2 regions of the Metabacillus sp. 113a genome follow, and region 1 is predicted to be linked to the other one. Evidence: a T-box and tRNA genes for the amino acid it is inferred to sense, from the RefSeq annotation. Region 1 holds a T-box; the other holds one or more tRNA genes.
What was found. A T-box is a leader RNA that pairs with one kind of tRNA and senses whether it is charged. The one in region 1 lies ahead of ileS (isoleucine--tRNA ligase), so its partner is inferred to be a tRNA-Ile.
Positions count from the first base shown of each region.

Region 2: it encodes a tRNA-Ile, which carries the amino acid that the T-box ahead of ileS (isoleucine--tRNA ligase) is inferred to sense. The anticodon was not compared.

Region 1 covers NZ_JBNILJ010000001.1:793,106-798,529, reverse strand. Annotated here, with positions in the region: gene ACQCVE_RS04130 (RNA-binding protein) at 1-555, shown strand, start outside; gene ACQCVE_RS04125 (DivIVA domain-containing protein) at 650-1,165, shown strand; T-box leader at 1,211-1,434, shown strand; gene ileS (isoleucine--tRNA ligase) at 1,483-4,248, shown strand; gene ACQCVE_RS04115 (TraR/DksA family transcriptional regulator) at 4,823-5,197, shown strand; gene lspA (signal peptidase II) at 5,283-5,424, shown strand, end outside.
Region 2 covers NZ_JBNILJ010000003.1:385,247-390,480, reverse strand. Annotated here, with positions in the region: partial or broken rRNA gene ACQCVE_RS08245 (23S ribosomal RNA) at 1-70, shown strand, start outside; rRNA gene rrf (5S ribosomal RNA) at 206-321, shown strand; tRNA gene ACQCVE_RS08235 (tRNA-Val) at 650-725, shown strand; tRNA gene ACQCVE_RS08230 (tRNA-Thr) at 752-827, shown strand; tRNA gene ACQCVE_RS08225 (tRNA-Lys) at 1,003-1,078, shown strand; tRNA gene ACQCVE_RS08220 (tRNA-Leu) at 1,098-1,182, shown strand; tRNA gene ACQCVE_RS08215 (tRNA-Gly) at 1,190-1,264, shown strand; tRNA gene ACQCVE_RS08210 (tRNA-Leu) at 1,275-1,360, shown strand; tRNA gene ACQCVE_RS08205 (tRNA-Arg) at 1,371-1,447, shown strand; tRNA gene ACQCVE_RS08200 (tRNA-Pro) at 1,456-1,532, shown strand; tRNA gene ACQCVE_RS08195 (tRNA-Ala) at 1,545-1,620, shown strand; tRNA gene ACQCVE_RS08190 (tRNA-Met) at 1,638-1,714, shown strand; tRNA gene ACQCVE_RS08185 (tRNA-Ile) at 1,720-1,796, shown strand; tRNA gene ACQCVE_RS08180 (tRNA-Ser) at 1,809-1,901, shown strand; tRNA gene ACQCVE_RS08175 (tRNA-Met) at 2,085-2,161, shown strand; tRNA gene ACQCVE_RS08170 (tRNA-Asp) at 2,166-2,242, shown strand; tRNA gene ACQCVE_RS08165 (tRNA-Phe) at 2,413-2,488, shown strand; tRNA gene ACQCVE_RS08160 (tRNA-His) at 2,499-2,574, shown strand; tRNA gene ACQCVE_RS08155 (tRNA-Gly) at 2,581-2,654, shown strand; tRNA gene ACQCVE_RS08150 (tRNA-Ile) at 2,675-2,748, shown strand; tRNA gene ACQCVE_RS08145 (tRNA-Asn) at 2,759-2,833, shown strand; tRNA gene ACQCVE_RS08140 (tRNA-Ser) at 2,895-2,985, shown strand; tRNA gene ACQCVE_RS08135 (tRNA-Glu) at 3,000-3,071, shown strand; gene ACQCVE_RS08130 (GNAT family N-acetyltransferase) at 3,103-3,621, opposite strand; gene glgB (1,4-alpha-glucan branching enzyme) at 4,055-5,234, shown strand, end outside.

The sequences.
Region 1 (5,424 bases):
CATCCTGATTACATGAAACCCGGGAAAGAAGACTTTGACCTGATCCTATACGAAATCAGCTACCCTGCAAAATTTGTAGCCCTTGAACACCCTCAAGTGCTTGGAGCGTTAATGTCCATTGGACTTAAGCGTTCCAAATACGGAGATATATTGATGGAAAACGAAGTCATTCAGCTTGTGGCGGCAAAGGAAATGGATGATTTCCTGAGGCTTCAGCTAACTGAAATTGGGAAATCTAAAGTGGAGCTGAAAAAAATCAGCTTCTCTAATGCCATTGCCGTTACGGAGAGCTGGAATGAGGCATCGGCGACTGTCAGTTCTCTCCGCCTTGATGCAGTAGCCGCTGCGATTTATGGACTTTCGCGGCAAAAGGTTCAGCCCCTTTTGCAGGCAGGGCATATTAAGGTAAACTGGCGCACAGCAGAGCAGGGAGCAATGGAGTGTCAGGAAGGGGACACAATTTCTGTAAGAGGGTATGGCAGAAGCAAAATCACAGAAATTCTTGGCCGGACGAAAAAAGACAAGATCAGAATGCACTATGGGCGGCAAAAATAATCGTGAAATTTGGAGGTTTTGCCCCAAAATTCACGAATAATGAATTATAATGGTATGCAGGGACGTATACCGATACATATGGAGGTGGCCTATAGTGCCTTTAACACCGCTTGATATTCATAATAAGGAATTTAATAAAGGGTTCCGCGGTTATGATGAAGACGAAGTAAATGAGTTTCTGGATCAGATTATTAAAGATTATGAAATGGTCATCCGTGACAAGAAAGAGTCTGAAGCACGCGTTGCAGATATGGAAGAAAAGCTGAGCCACTATACGGTCATTGAGGAAACCTTGAATAAATCCATTCTGATTGCACAGGAAACGGCTGAAGAAGTAAAGCGCAATGCTCAAAAGGAAGCTAAGCTGATCATAAAGGAAGCCGAAAAAAATGCCGACCGCATCATTAATGAATCCCTTTCGAAATCCCGCAGAATTGCCATGGATATCGAAGAGCTTAAAAAACAGTCTAAAGTATTCCGCACCCGTTTCCAGATGCTGATTGAAGCACAGCTTGATCTTTTAAAGAATGATGATTGGGATCATCTGCTCGAATACGAAGCGGAAGCTGTTTATGCCGGCGAGGATGAAGAAGCAAAATACCGTCCTTGACTTTTTGCCGGATATTCGCATATAATTTGAGCACAATCGAAATATGAACCGACGATGACAGGGATAGTAATCTGAATGGAGCCTTTATTCAGCGAACCGGGGGCGGTGGGAGCCCGGGTAAAGTTTTCAGACGAACATCACCCTTGAGTTCCTTCCTGAAAAACTGAGTAGGGAAGGCGCATCATTCCCGATACGAATGCTTAAGCGGATGCGTTTTTTGCGTGTCTATAAGGGTGGTACCGCGTGAAGCAAGCCTTCTCGTCCCTTTCCACAGGGATGAGAAGGCTTTTTTGTATTTTATTTTAGGAGGAAACGGAATGGATTATAAAAATACGCTGCTTATGCCAAAAACGGAGTTCCCTATGCGCGGCAATCTGCCAAAGCGAGAACCGGAAATGCAGGAAAAATGGGAAGAAATGAACATCTACAAAATGGTTCAGGAGCATACGAAGGACCGTCCTCTATTTATTCTGCATGATGGCCCTCCCTATGCCAACGGTGATATCCATATGGGTCATGCACTTAATAAAATTCTAAAGGATTTTATCGTCCGCTACAAATCGATGAGCGGCTATAACGCCCCTTATGTCCCGGGCTGGGATACACATGGTCTTCCGATAGAAACGGCTTTGACTAAAAACAAAAAAGTGAACCGCAAGGAAATGTCTGTAGCAGATTTCCGAAAGCTTTGCGAAGAATACGCCTGGACTCAAATTGAAAGCCAGCGCGAGCAGTTTAAACGTCTGGGGGTAAGAGGAGACTGGGATCACCCTTATGTCACGATGAAACCTGAATATGAAGCGCAGCAAATTCTTGTTTTCGGAGAAATGGCTAAAAAGGGGTATATTTATAAAGGTTTAAAGCCTGTTTACTGGTCTCCTTCAAGTGAGTCAGCCCTTGCAGAAGCTGAAATTGAGTATCAGGATAAAAAATCTCCCTCTATTTACGTTGCGTTTGACGTAGCAGATGGAAAAGGTGTTTTGGAGGAGGATGAAAAAATTGTCATCTGGACCACAACTCCATGGACCATTCCAGCGAACCTTGGAATTGCTGTGCATCCAGATCTTGAATACACCGTCGTGCGGGCAAATGACGCGAAATATGTAGTTGCCACAGAGCTGCTTGCCTCCGTAGCGAAAGAGCTTGAATGGCAGGACTTCGAAACCGTCAGAACCCTGAAAGGGAAGGAAATGGACCGGATAGCTGCGAAACATCCGCTCTATGAAAGAGAATCACTCGTCGTCCTTGGCGGGCATGTTACGACAGATGCCGGTACTGGCTGCGTTCACACGGCGCCTGGCCACGGGGAAGATGACTTTTTAGTCGGGAAAGAGTATGGCCTTGATGTGCTTTGCCCAGTCAATGAAAAAGGAGTAATGACCGAGGAAGCTCCCGGGTTTGAAGGGCTTTTTTACGATGAAGCGAACAAACCCATCACCGAAAAGCTTCAGGAAAACGGGGCGCTTTTGAAGCTTTCCTTTATCACCCACTCCTATCCGCATGACTGGAGAACAAAGAAGCCAACCATCTTCAGAGCAACGGCCCAATGGTTTGCATCCATTAAAGATTTCCGGTCTGAATTGCTGGAAGCTGTTAAAGAAACAAAATGGGTCCCTGCTTGGGGAGAAACCAGGCTGTTTAATATGGTTAGAGACCGTGGAGACTGGTGTATTTCCAGACAGCGCGCCTGGGGAGTTCCGATTCCTGTTTTTTATGCAGAGAATGGCGAGCCGATCATTACAGATGAAACAATCAGCCACGTATCCGGTCTATTCCGGAAACACGGCTCCAACGTGTGGTTTGAGCGTGAAACAAAAAATCTTCTGCCTGAGGGATTCACACATAAAGGAAGCCCGAACGGCACGTTCTCCCGCGAGATGGATATAATGGACGTCTGGTTTGATTCGGGTTCTTCCCACCAGGCAGTTCTTCATGAGCGTGAAGATCTCAAGCGGCCGGCTGATCTTTATCTGGAGGGCTCGGATCAGTATAGAGGCTGGTTTAACTCCTCCTTGTCCACATCTGTAGCTGTAACAGGCAAAGCGCCTTATAAAGGGGTGCTTAGCCATGGGTTTGCACTGGACGGCCAGGGCAGAAAAATGAGTAAATCGATCGGAAACGTTGTCTTGCCTTCCAAAGTAATGAACCAGCTCGGTGGGGACATTCTCCGCTTATGGGTCGCTTCCGTGGACTATCAGGCAGATGTACGGGTATCCGACGCTATTCTTAAGCAGGTCGCTGAAGTATACCGGAAAATCCGGAACACGTTCCGCTTCCTTCTTGGAAACCTTGCCGATTTTACTCCGGCAGACGCAGCAGACTGGGAAAATCTGCGGGATGTTGACCGCTACATGCTCGTAAAGCTTAACAAGCTCATTGATAAAGTGAAAAAAGCGTATGAAGAGTATGAATTTGCCGTGATCTATCATGCAGTTCATAACTTCTTTACGATTGAATTGAGCTCCTTTTACCTTGATTTTGCAAAGGATGTTCTATACATTGAAGGGAAAGATCACCCGGACCGCCGTGCCATCCAAACGGTCCTTCATCAAACTCTGCTCGCACTTACAAAGCTTACGGCGCCTATCCTCCCTCACACAGCAGATGAAGTCTGGGAGCATATTGACTCCGAAGCGGCAAAGAGTGTACAGCTGACGGATATGCCGGAAAGCATGGAGATCGAAAATGCTGAAGTGCTTGAGGAAAAATGGGATGCCTTTATGACGCTTCGCGACGATGTTCTAAAAGCTCTTGAAAACGCCAGAAGTGAGAAGGTCATTGGCAAGTCACTGACTGCGAAGATCACACTTTATCCAGACCATAAAACGGCAGCGCTTCTTGGGTCAGTCGAAGAGGATTTAAAGCAGCTCTTCATTGTCTCGGGCTTTGAAATTGGCGGAGATCTGAATTCGGCTCCGGCTCATGCGCAGCACTTCAGCAACATGAAGATTACTGTTGAGGCGGCCGAGGGCGGAACATGTGAGCGCTGCTGGATTGTCACGCCTGAAACAGGAAAGGACCTTGAACATCCAGGTCTGTGCGCCCGCTGTGCAAGCATAGTAAAAGAAGAATATACATCTTAACCAATGGAAGGGGCTGTCTAAAAAGTCCTTTCAATGGAAAATATAGAAACAAAAAACCCCCGGGTCATTCCGGGGGCTTATTTGTGAAAATCGCTTTGATCCAAACCGGCCGGTGTGGCTGTTTGAAGCGCAAGGTGCTTACCTCCAAGTTTCCCAAGAGGTTACCACCCGCTACGCCCGCTGCTGAGCGGCCTGAAGTGAAAATCAGTCAGGTCAACAGCTCTTTTCATTAGGCTTTGTTAAAGCATCGTGTTGATTTTTCACACCTGTTGATTGGAGCGGAAGGCGTGAGACTCCGAGCTAAGAGCTAAGCGAGGAGGAGGCTCACCGCCCAGTCCTTGGATAAGCAAGCGCCTGCTAGCTGCAATCAACAGCCAAGTTTAACAGAGCTTTTCATTAAAATTCAAAAGGAATTACTCGGCAGCCCCTTTTTTAACACAGTTAACTCCCTTATTTGATTGAAACAGCTCCTCGTTTCCCGGCAATAGTCATCTGTGGAAAAAAATGAACAGGGTTAGACTCCGCTGAACGGATAAACTATTTTTACAAACCTTACAGCAGGAGTTGAGCCGCATTGAGCAATGATTTTTTTTCGATCCGAAAGGAGCTTGAATTAATGCGGAAGGAGCTTCAGGAGCGGTTGTTCCACCACTCTATGTTTGAATCAGACCATGATGGAGCGCACAATGGAACGATTTTGCATCATGTTAAAGAAGAGCTGAGGGATGTCGAACACGCGCTAAGCAAAATGGATACCGGCTCTTACGGGTTCTGTGAAGAAACTGGCCTGTCCCTGCCAATTTCCAGTCTGAAATATTTGCCGACGGCAAGAAACGTTCATGATTTTTCCTACCTGGATCAGTATGAGAAAAAGTCACTTCCCTATTCACCAAACGGCAATTCAGATTATGCGGGAGAAATGGTTTACTATAGCCGTTCACACAGTTGAACGGTTTTTTTCTCTATTCCTTACTCTTTTCAAATTTTTATGATAAAATTCATTGTATCTAATTTGAATGCCTGGGGGAACGTACGTGCGTTTAGTAAGCTACATAATAGCAGTTGCGGTAATCATTCTTGATCAGCTCACAAAGTGGCTGATTGTCCAAAACCTGGAAATTGGGGAAAGCATTCCTGTTATTGAAGATTTTTTCTATATTACTTCCCATCGCAATC
Region 2 (5,234 bases), on a different contig from region 1:
GATAGGTCCGAGGTGGAAGCGTGGCGACATGTGCAGCTGACGGATACTAATCGGTCGAGGACTTAACCAAATTACGTAAGGCGTTTGACTCGTGAACCAATATCGTTATCTAGTTTTGAAAGAGCAAAAAGATTAAAAAGGCCTTGATTTTTTCTGAAATCAACCTATAATAAATCTTGTCTCTTTTTTAAAAAGAAAGAATATGTCTGGTGACTATGGCGAAGAGGTCACACCCGTTCCCATACCGAACACGGAAGTTAAGCTCTTCAGCGCCAATGGTAGTTGGGGGTTTCCCCCTGTGAGAGTAGGACGCCGCCAGGCGTATCTTTTTCTTTTAAGAGGTTTGTGAACCGCAGGCAATGCCAGGAGCCGAAGGAATAAACAACCTAGTGCACATTCGTGCATGAAGGAGTGAGCCCCGGAGCGCACATGAGTGCGTGAGGATGCGAACGCCTGAAAGCGACAACGCAATGCGCCGCTCATCGCAAGCCGAAAGCATCACCCAACAAAGTGAACGTAAGAGGGTTGGGAGGAGCAAGCAGTGCTAGGAGCCGAAGGAGTGAGCCCCGGAGCGCACATGAGTGCGTGAGGATGCGAACGACTGAAAGCGACAACGCAATGCGCCGCTCATCGCAAGCCGAAACTATATGGAGGATTAGCTCAGCTGGGAGAGCATCTGCCTTACAAGCAGAGGGTCGGCGGTTCGATCCCGTCATCCTCCACCATCCTATACTTCGGTAATTCGTACTTGGCCGGTGTAGCTCAATTGGTAGAGCAACTGACTTGTAATCAGTAGGTTGGGGGTTCAAGTCCTCTTGCCGGCACCATTCACAGGGTATTGTATAACCTGAGAGAGTGTAAATGAATGACCCATTAGCTCAGTCGGCAGAGCACGATCGAGTGATCTTCGAAGTGAAGCATCAGCGCCCAAATGGAGCTGCTGCTTGAATAAGCTTTCTGAGATTGGGGCGTCTTACATGCTCTGGGTGTAGGTAATATAAGGAGCCATTAGCTCAGTCGGTAGAGCATCTGACTTTTAATCAGAGGGTCGAAGGTTCGAGTCCTTCATGGCTCACCATTCGATTTTTATACAGTAAGCGGATGTGGCGGAATTGGCAGACGCACCAGACTTAGGATCTGGCGCCTTCGGGCGTGGGGGTTCGACTCCCTTCATCCGCACCATGTTTACGCGGAAGTAGTTCAGTGGTAGAACACCACCTTGCCAAGGTGGGGGTCGCGGGTTCGAATCCCGTCTTCCGCTCCATTTTTACAGCGCCGGGGTGGCGGAATTGGCAGACGCACAGGACTTAAAATCCTGCGGTAGGTGACTACCGTACCGGTTCGATCCCGGTCCTCGGCACTTTTATTAAGCGCCCGTAGCTCAATTGGATAGAGCGTTTGACTACGGATCAAAAGGTTAGGGGTTCGACTCCTCTCGGGCGCGCCATTATATTTCGGGAAGTAGCTCAGCTTGGTAGAGCACTTGGTTTGGGACCAAGGGGTCGCAGGTTCGAATCCTGTCTTCCCGACCATTTTACATAATTGGGGCCTTAGCTCAGCTGGGAGAGCGCCTGCCTTGCACGCAGGAGGTCAGCGGTTCGATCCCGCTAGGCTCCACCAATTATAATAACCTATATGGCGGCGTAGCTCAGCTGGCTAGAGCGTACGGTTCATACCCGTGAGGTCGTGGGTTCGATCCCCTCCGCCGCTACCATACAGGGACCTTTAGCTCAGCTGGTTAGAGCAGACGGCTCATAACCGTCCGGTCGTAGGTTCGAGTCCTACAAGGTCCACCATTTCCCTTACACGGAGGAATACCCAAGTCTGGCTGAAGGGATCGGTCTTGAAAACCGACAGGGGGGTCAAACCCCGCGGGGGTTCGAATCCCTCTTCCTCCTCCATTTTCTGCAGGCAATGAGCATAGCTAAACTTAATACTTTTTATTATCGCGGGGTGGAGCAACGAGCGCTGCTTCCACGAATAAGCTTCGAGTTGTACTCGCCGAGACACTGCTTGATTTTGCTTCCTGAGGCGAGGACAGTCTACAAACAATGAGCATAGCTAAACTTAATACTTTTTATTATCGCGGGGTGGAGCAGTCTGGTAGCTCGTCGGGCTCATAACCCGAAGGTCGCAGGTTCAAATCCTGTCCCCGCAACCAAAATGGTCCGGTAGTTCAGTTGGTTAGAATGCCTGCCTGTCACGCAGGAGGTCGCGGGTTCGAGTCCCGTCCGGACCGCCATTTACGTTTTCTTGATACATAAGATAATCTATATTAAATGCTAGAGGGTTTTAATAAGCAAGAAATTCAGGGAAGCGACCTAGTGAACACCGCTCCGTATCTAGATACGAGTGGATGGGAACGGGGGAGCTGACGATGAGATTTAAGCTTAGTGAAAGCCGAAGCTAGATGGCTCGGTAGCTCAGTCGGTAGAGCAATGGACTGAAAATCCATGTGTCGGCGGTTCGATTCCGTCCCGAGCCACCATTTTTTTATGGCGATTGTGGCGAAGTGGTTAACGCATCGGATTGTGGTTCCGACATTCGTGGGTTCGATTCCCATCAGTCGCCCCATAGAATGCGGGTGTAGTTTACTGGTAAAACCTCAGCCTTCCAAGCTGATGTAGTGGGTTCGATTCCCATCACCCGCTCCAATTCCAATTCCATTGAATATGGGCCTGTAGCTCAGCTGGTTAGAGCGCACGCCTGATAAGCGTGAGGTCGATGGTTCGAGTCCATTCAGGCCCATTTATTTTGTTCCGCAGTAGCTCAGTGGTAGAGCTATCGGCTGTTAACCGATCGGTCGCAGGTTCGAGTCCTGCCTGCGGAGCCATCATACTTATAGGCATCAGTCAGGTTTGTGGATTTTTTTCACAGATCCTCTCTATATTTGCGGGGAAGTACTCAAGTGGCTGAAGAGGCGCCCCTGCTAAGGGTGTAGGTCGTGTAAGCGGCGCGAGGGTTCAAATCCCTCCTTCTCCGCCATCTATTATTAATACGGCCCGTTGGTCAAGCGGTTAAGACACCGCCCTTTCACGGCGGTAACACGGGTTCGAATCCCGTACGGGTCATAAATAAAAAACGCTGCAATCGCAGCGTTTTTTATTTATTTTGGATCCAGAAGCGCTTTATTGCATTACCGTCCTCTTCTATGAACTCTGCTTCGAAGACTCCACCGTTCTTTAGAATTGTTTTTTCCGAAGCGATGTTGTCCTTATCGCACGTAACCAACACTTCGGATAACCCCAGCTTTTTGATCCTCTCCAAAGTCATCGACAGAATGGCAGTTGCATATCCTTTTTTTCTTTCTGATGGCCTGATTCCATAGCCAATATGGCCCCCGCGTATCCTTAAATACTCATTTAGCCTGTGCCTTACATTTGCAGCTCCAACCAGTTTCCCTGATTCGGTCAGCAGCCAATAGGTGGAGTGAGGAACAAAATTTTCCGGGGCGTTTTCTTCCAGTTTCTGTGCCTTTAATTCTTGTATATAATCAAAAAAATCAGAAGGGTCTTCAGAAACGACCCATGGGACAACTTTTTCACCGGAGTGAATCCAATCCCTGTAGAAATCCATATATTCTTCTCTATACCTCTCGTCAGGCTCCACTAACTTTAGCATCAGATCACCCCTTAGCCCGGTAACTAGTTTTTAGAACTATATTACAAATTTCATAAAGTTGCAACGAATTTTTGACTATCCTTCTCTGTTTGCTCTGCGATATCAGCTGATTTCTCATCGGAGACTGGAAAAAAATACGATATTCTTCGACATTATTTGCACTTTCATATGTTTGTAAAATAATACTTATAACTGTGCGTTATAAAAGAGACTTTATTATTCGCGAACTTTCTTTCTATTTTTTCTATTCTTTTCCAGCAATTGTTTTGAAAAATAATGTTTATAATGAGAGTACATGGAGTTTGTAGGATTATGTCAAAATATAAAAGCGTTTGCACAAAAGGGATTTTTCACTTATTAGTGAATTAAGAAAGAGAAATAGGGGTATATAGATTGAGATACACTCTAATTAGCAAAGGAGGGTTCATTCTGGATGATTGCCAGTCCTACAGATTTTGAAGTTCATTTGTTTCATGAAGGGAATCTGTTTAAGAGCTATGAACAATTCGGGGCCCATTTAAAAGCAATTAACGGGGTAAATGGAGTCCAATTTACTGTTTGGGCGCCGCATGCGAAGGATGTCAGGATAGCCGGAGACTTTAATAAGTGGAAGGGAAGCGGATATTCACTTGAAAAGGTGAGCAGAGAAGGAATATGGTCTGGTTTTTTCCCTGATTTAAAGCAAGGTGATGTGTATAAATATGAGCTGATCACCAGAAATGGATCAAGACTGCTCAAGGCAGACCCTTTTGCTTTTTATTCTGAAGTAAAACCGAACACTGCTTCGGTAATCGCCAATATTGACGGCTATACCTGGAATGATCAGAAGTGGCAAAAGAAAAAGAAGGCAAAGACTGTTTATCAAAAGCCGTTTTTTATATATGAACTAAATCTTGCATCATGGAAAAAGAAGGACGATGGAAGTTTTTATACGTATAAGGAAATTGCGGATGAATTGATACCGTACGTTATTGAACACGGTTTCACGCATATAGAATTAATGCCGGTGATTGAACATCCTTTTGACAGGTCCTGGGGGTACCAGGGAACAGGGTACTTTGCAGCTACCAGCAGGTATGGCAAACCTGAAGAGTTTATGGAACTGATTGACCTATGTCATCAAAACGATTTGGGCGTCATTATGGACTGGGTACCCGGCCATTTTTGTAAGGATGCACACGGCCTTTATATGTTTGATGGAGAGCCGGTTTACGAATACAGCAATTACAGTGACAGAGAAAATGTAGTTTGGGGTACAGCCAATTTTGATCTGGGCAAGCCGGAAGTACATAGCTTTCTAATCTCCAACGCCTTGTTCTGGCTGGAGAAATATCATATTGACGGCTTCCGGGTTGATGCCGTAGCTAATATGCTGTACTGGCCAAATTCCGATTCAGATGCTGAGAATCCATACGCGGTAAGCTTTATAAAAAAGCTGAATGAAAAGGTTCATGAATTCGACCCTCACGCACTGATGATAGCGGAGGATTCTACGGATTGGCCTTTGGTAACCGCACCTGTTTCCGAGGGAGGACTTGGATTTCAATACAAGTGGAATATGGGCTGGATGAATGACGTCCTGGAGTATATGGAGACAGATCAGCATGCCCGCA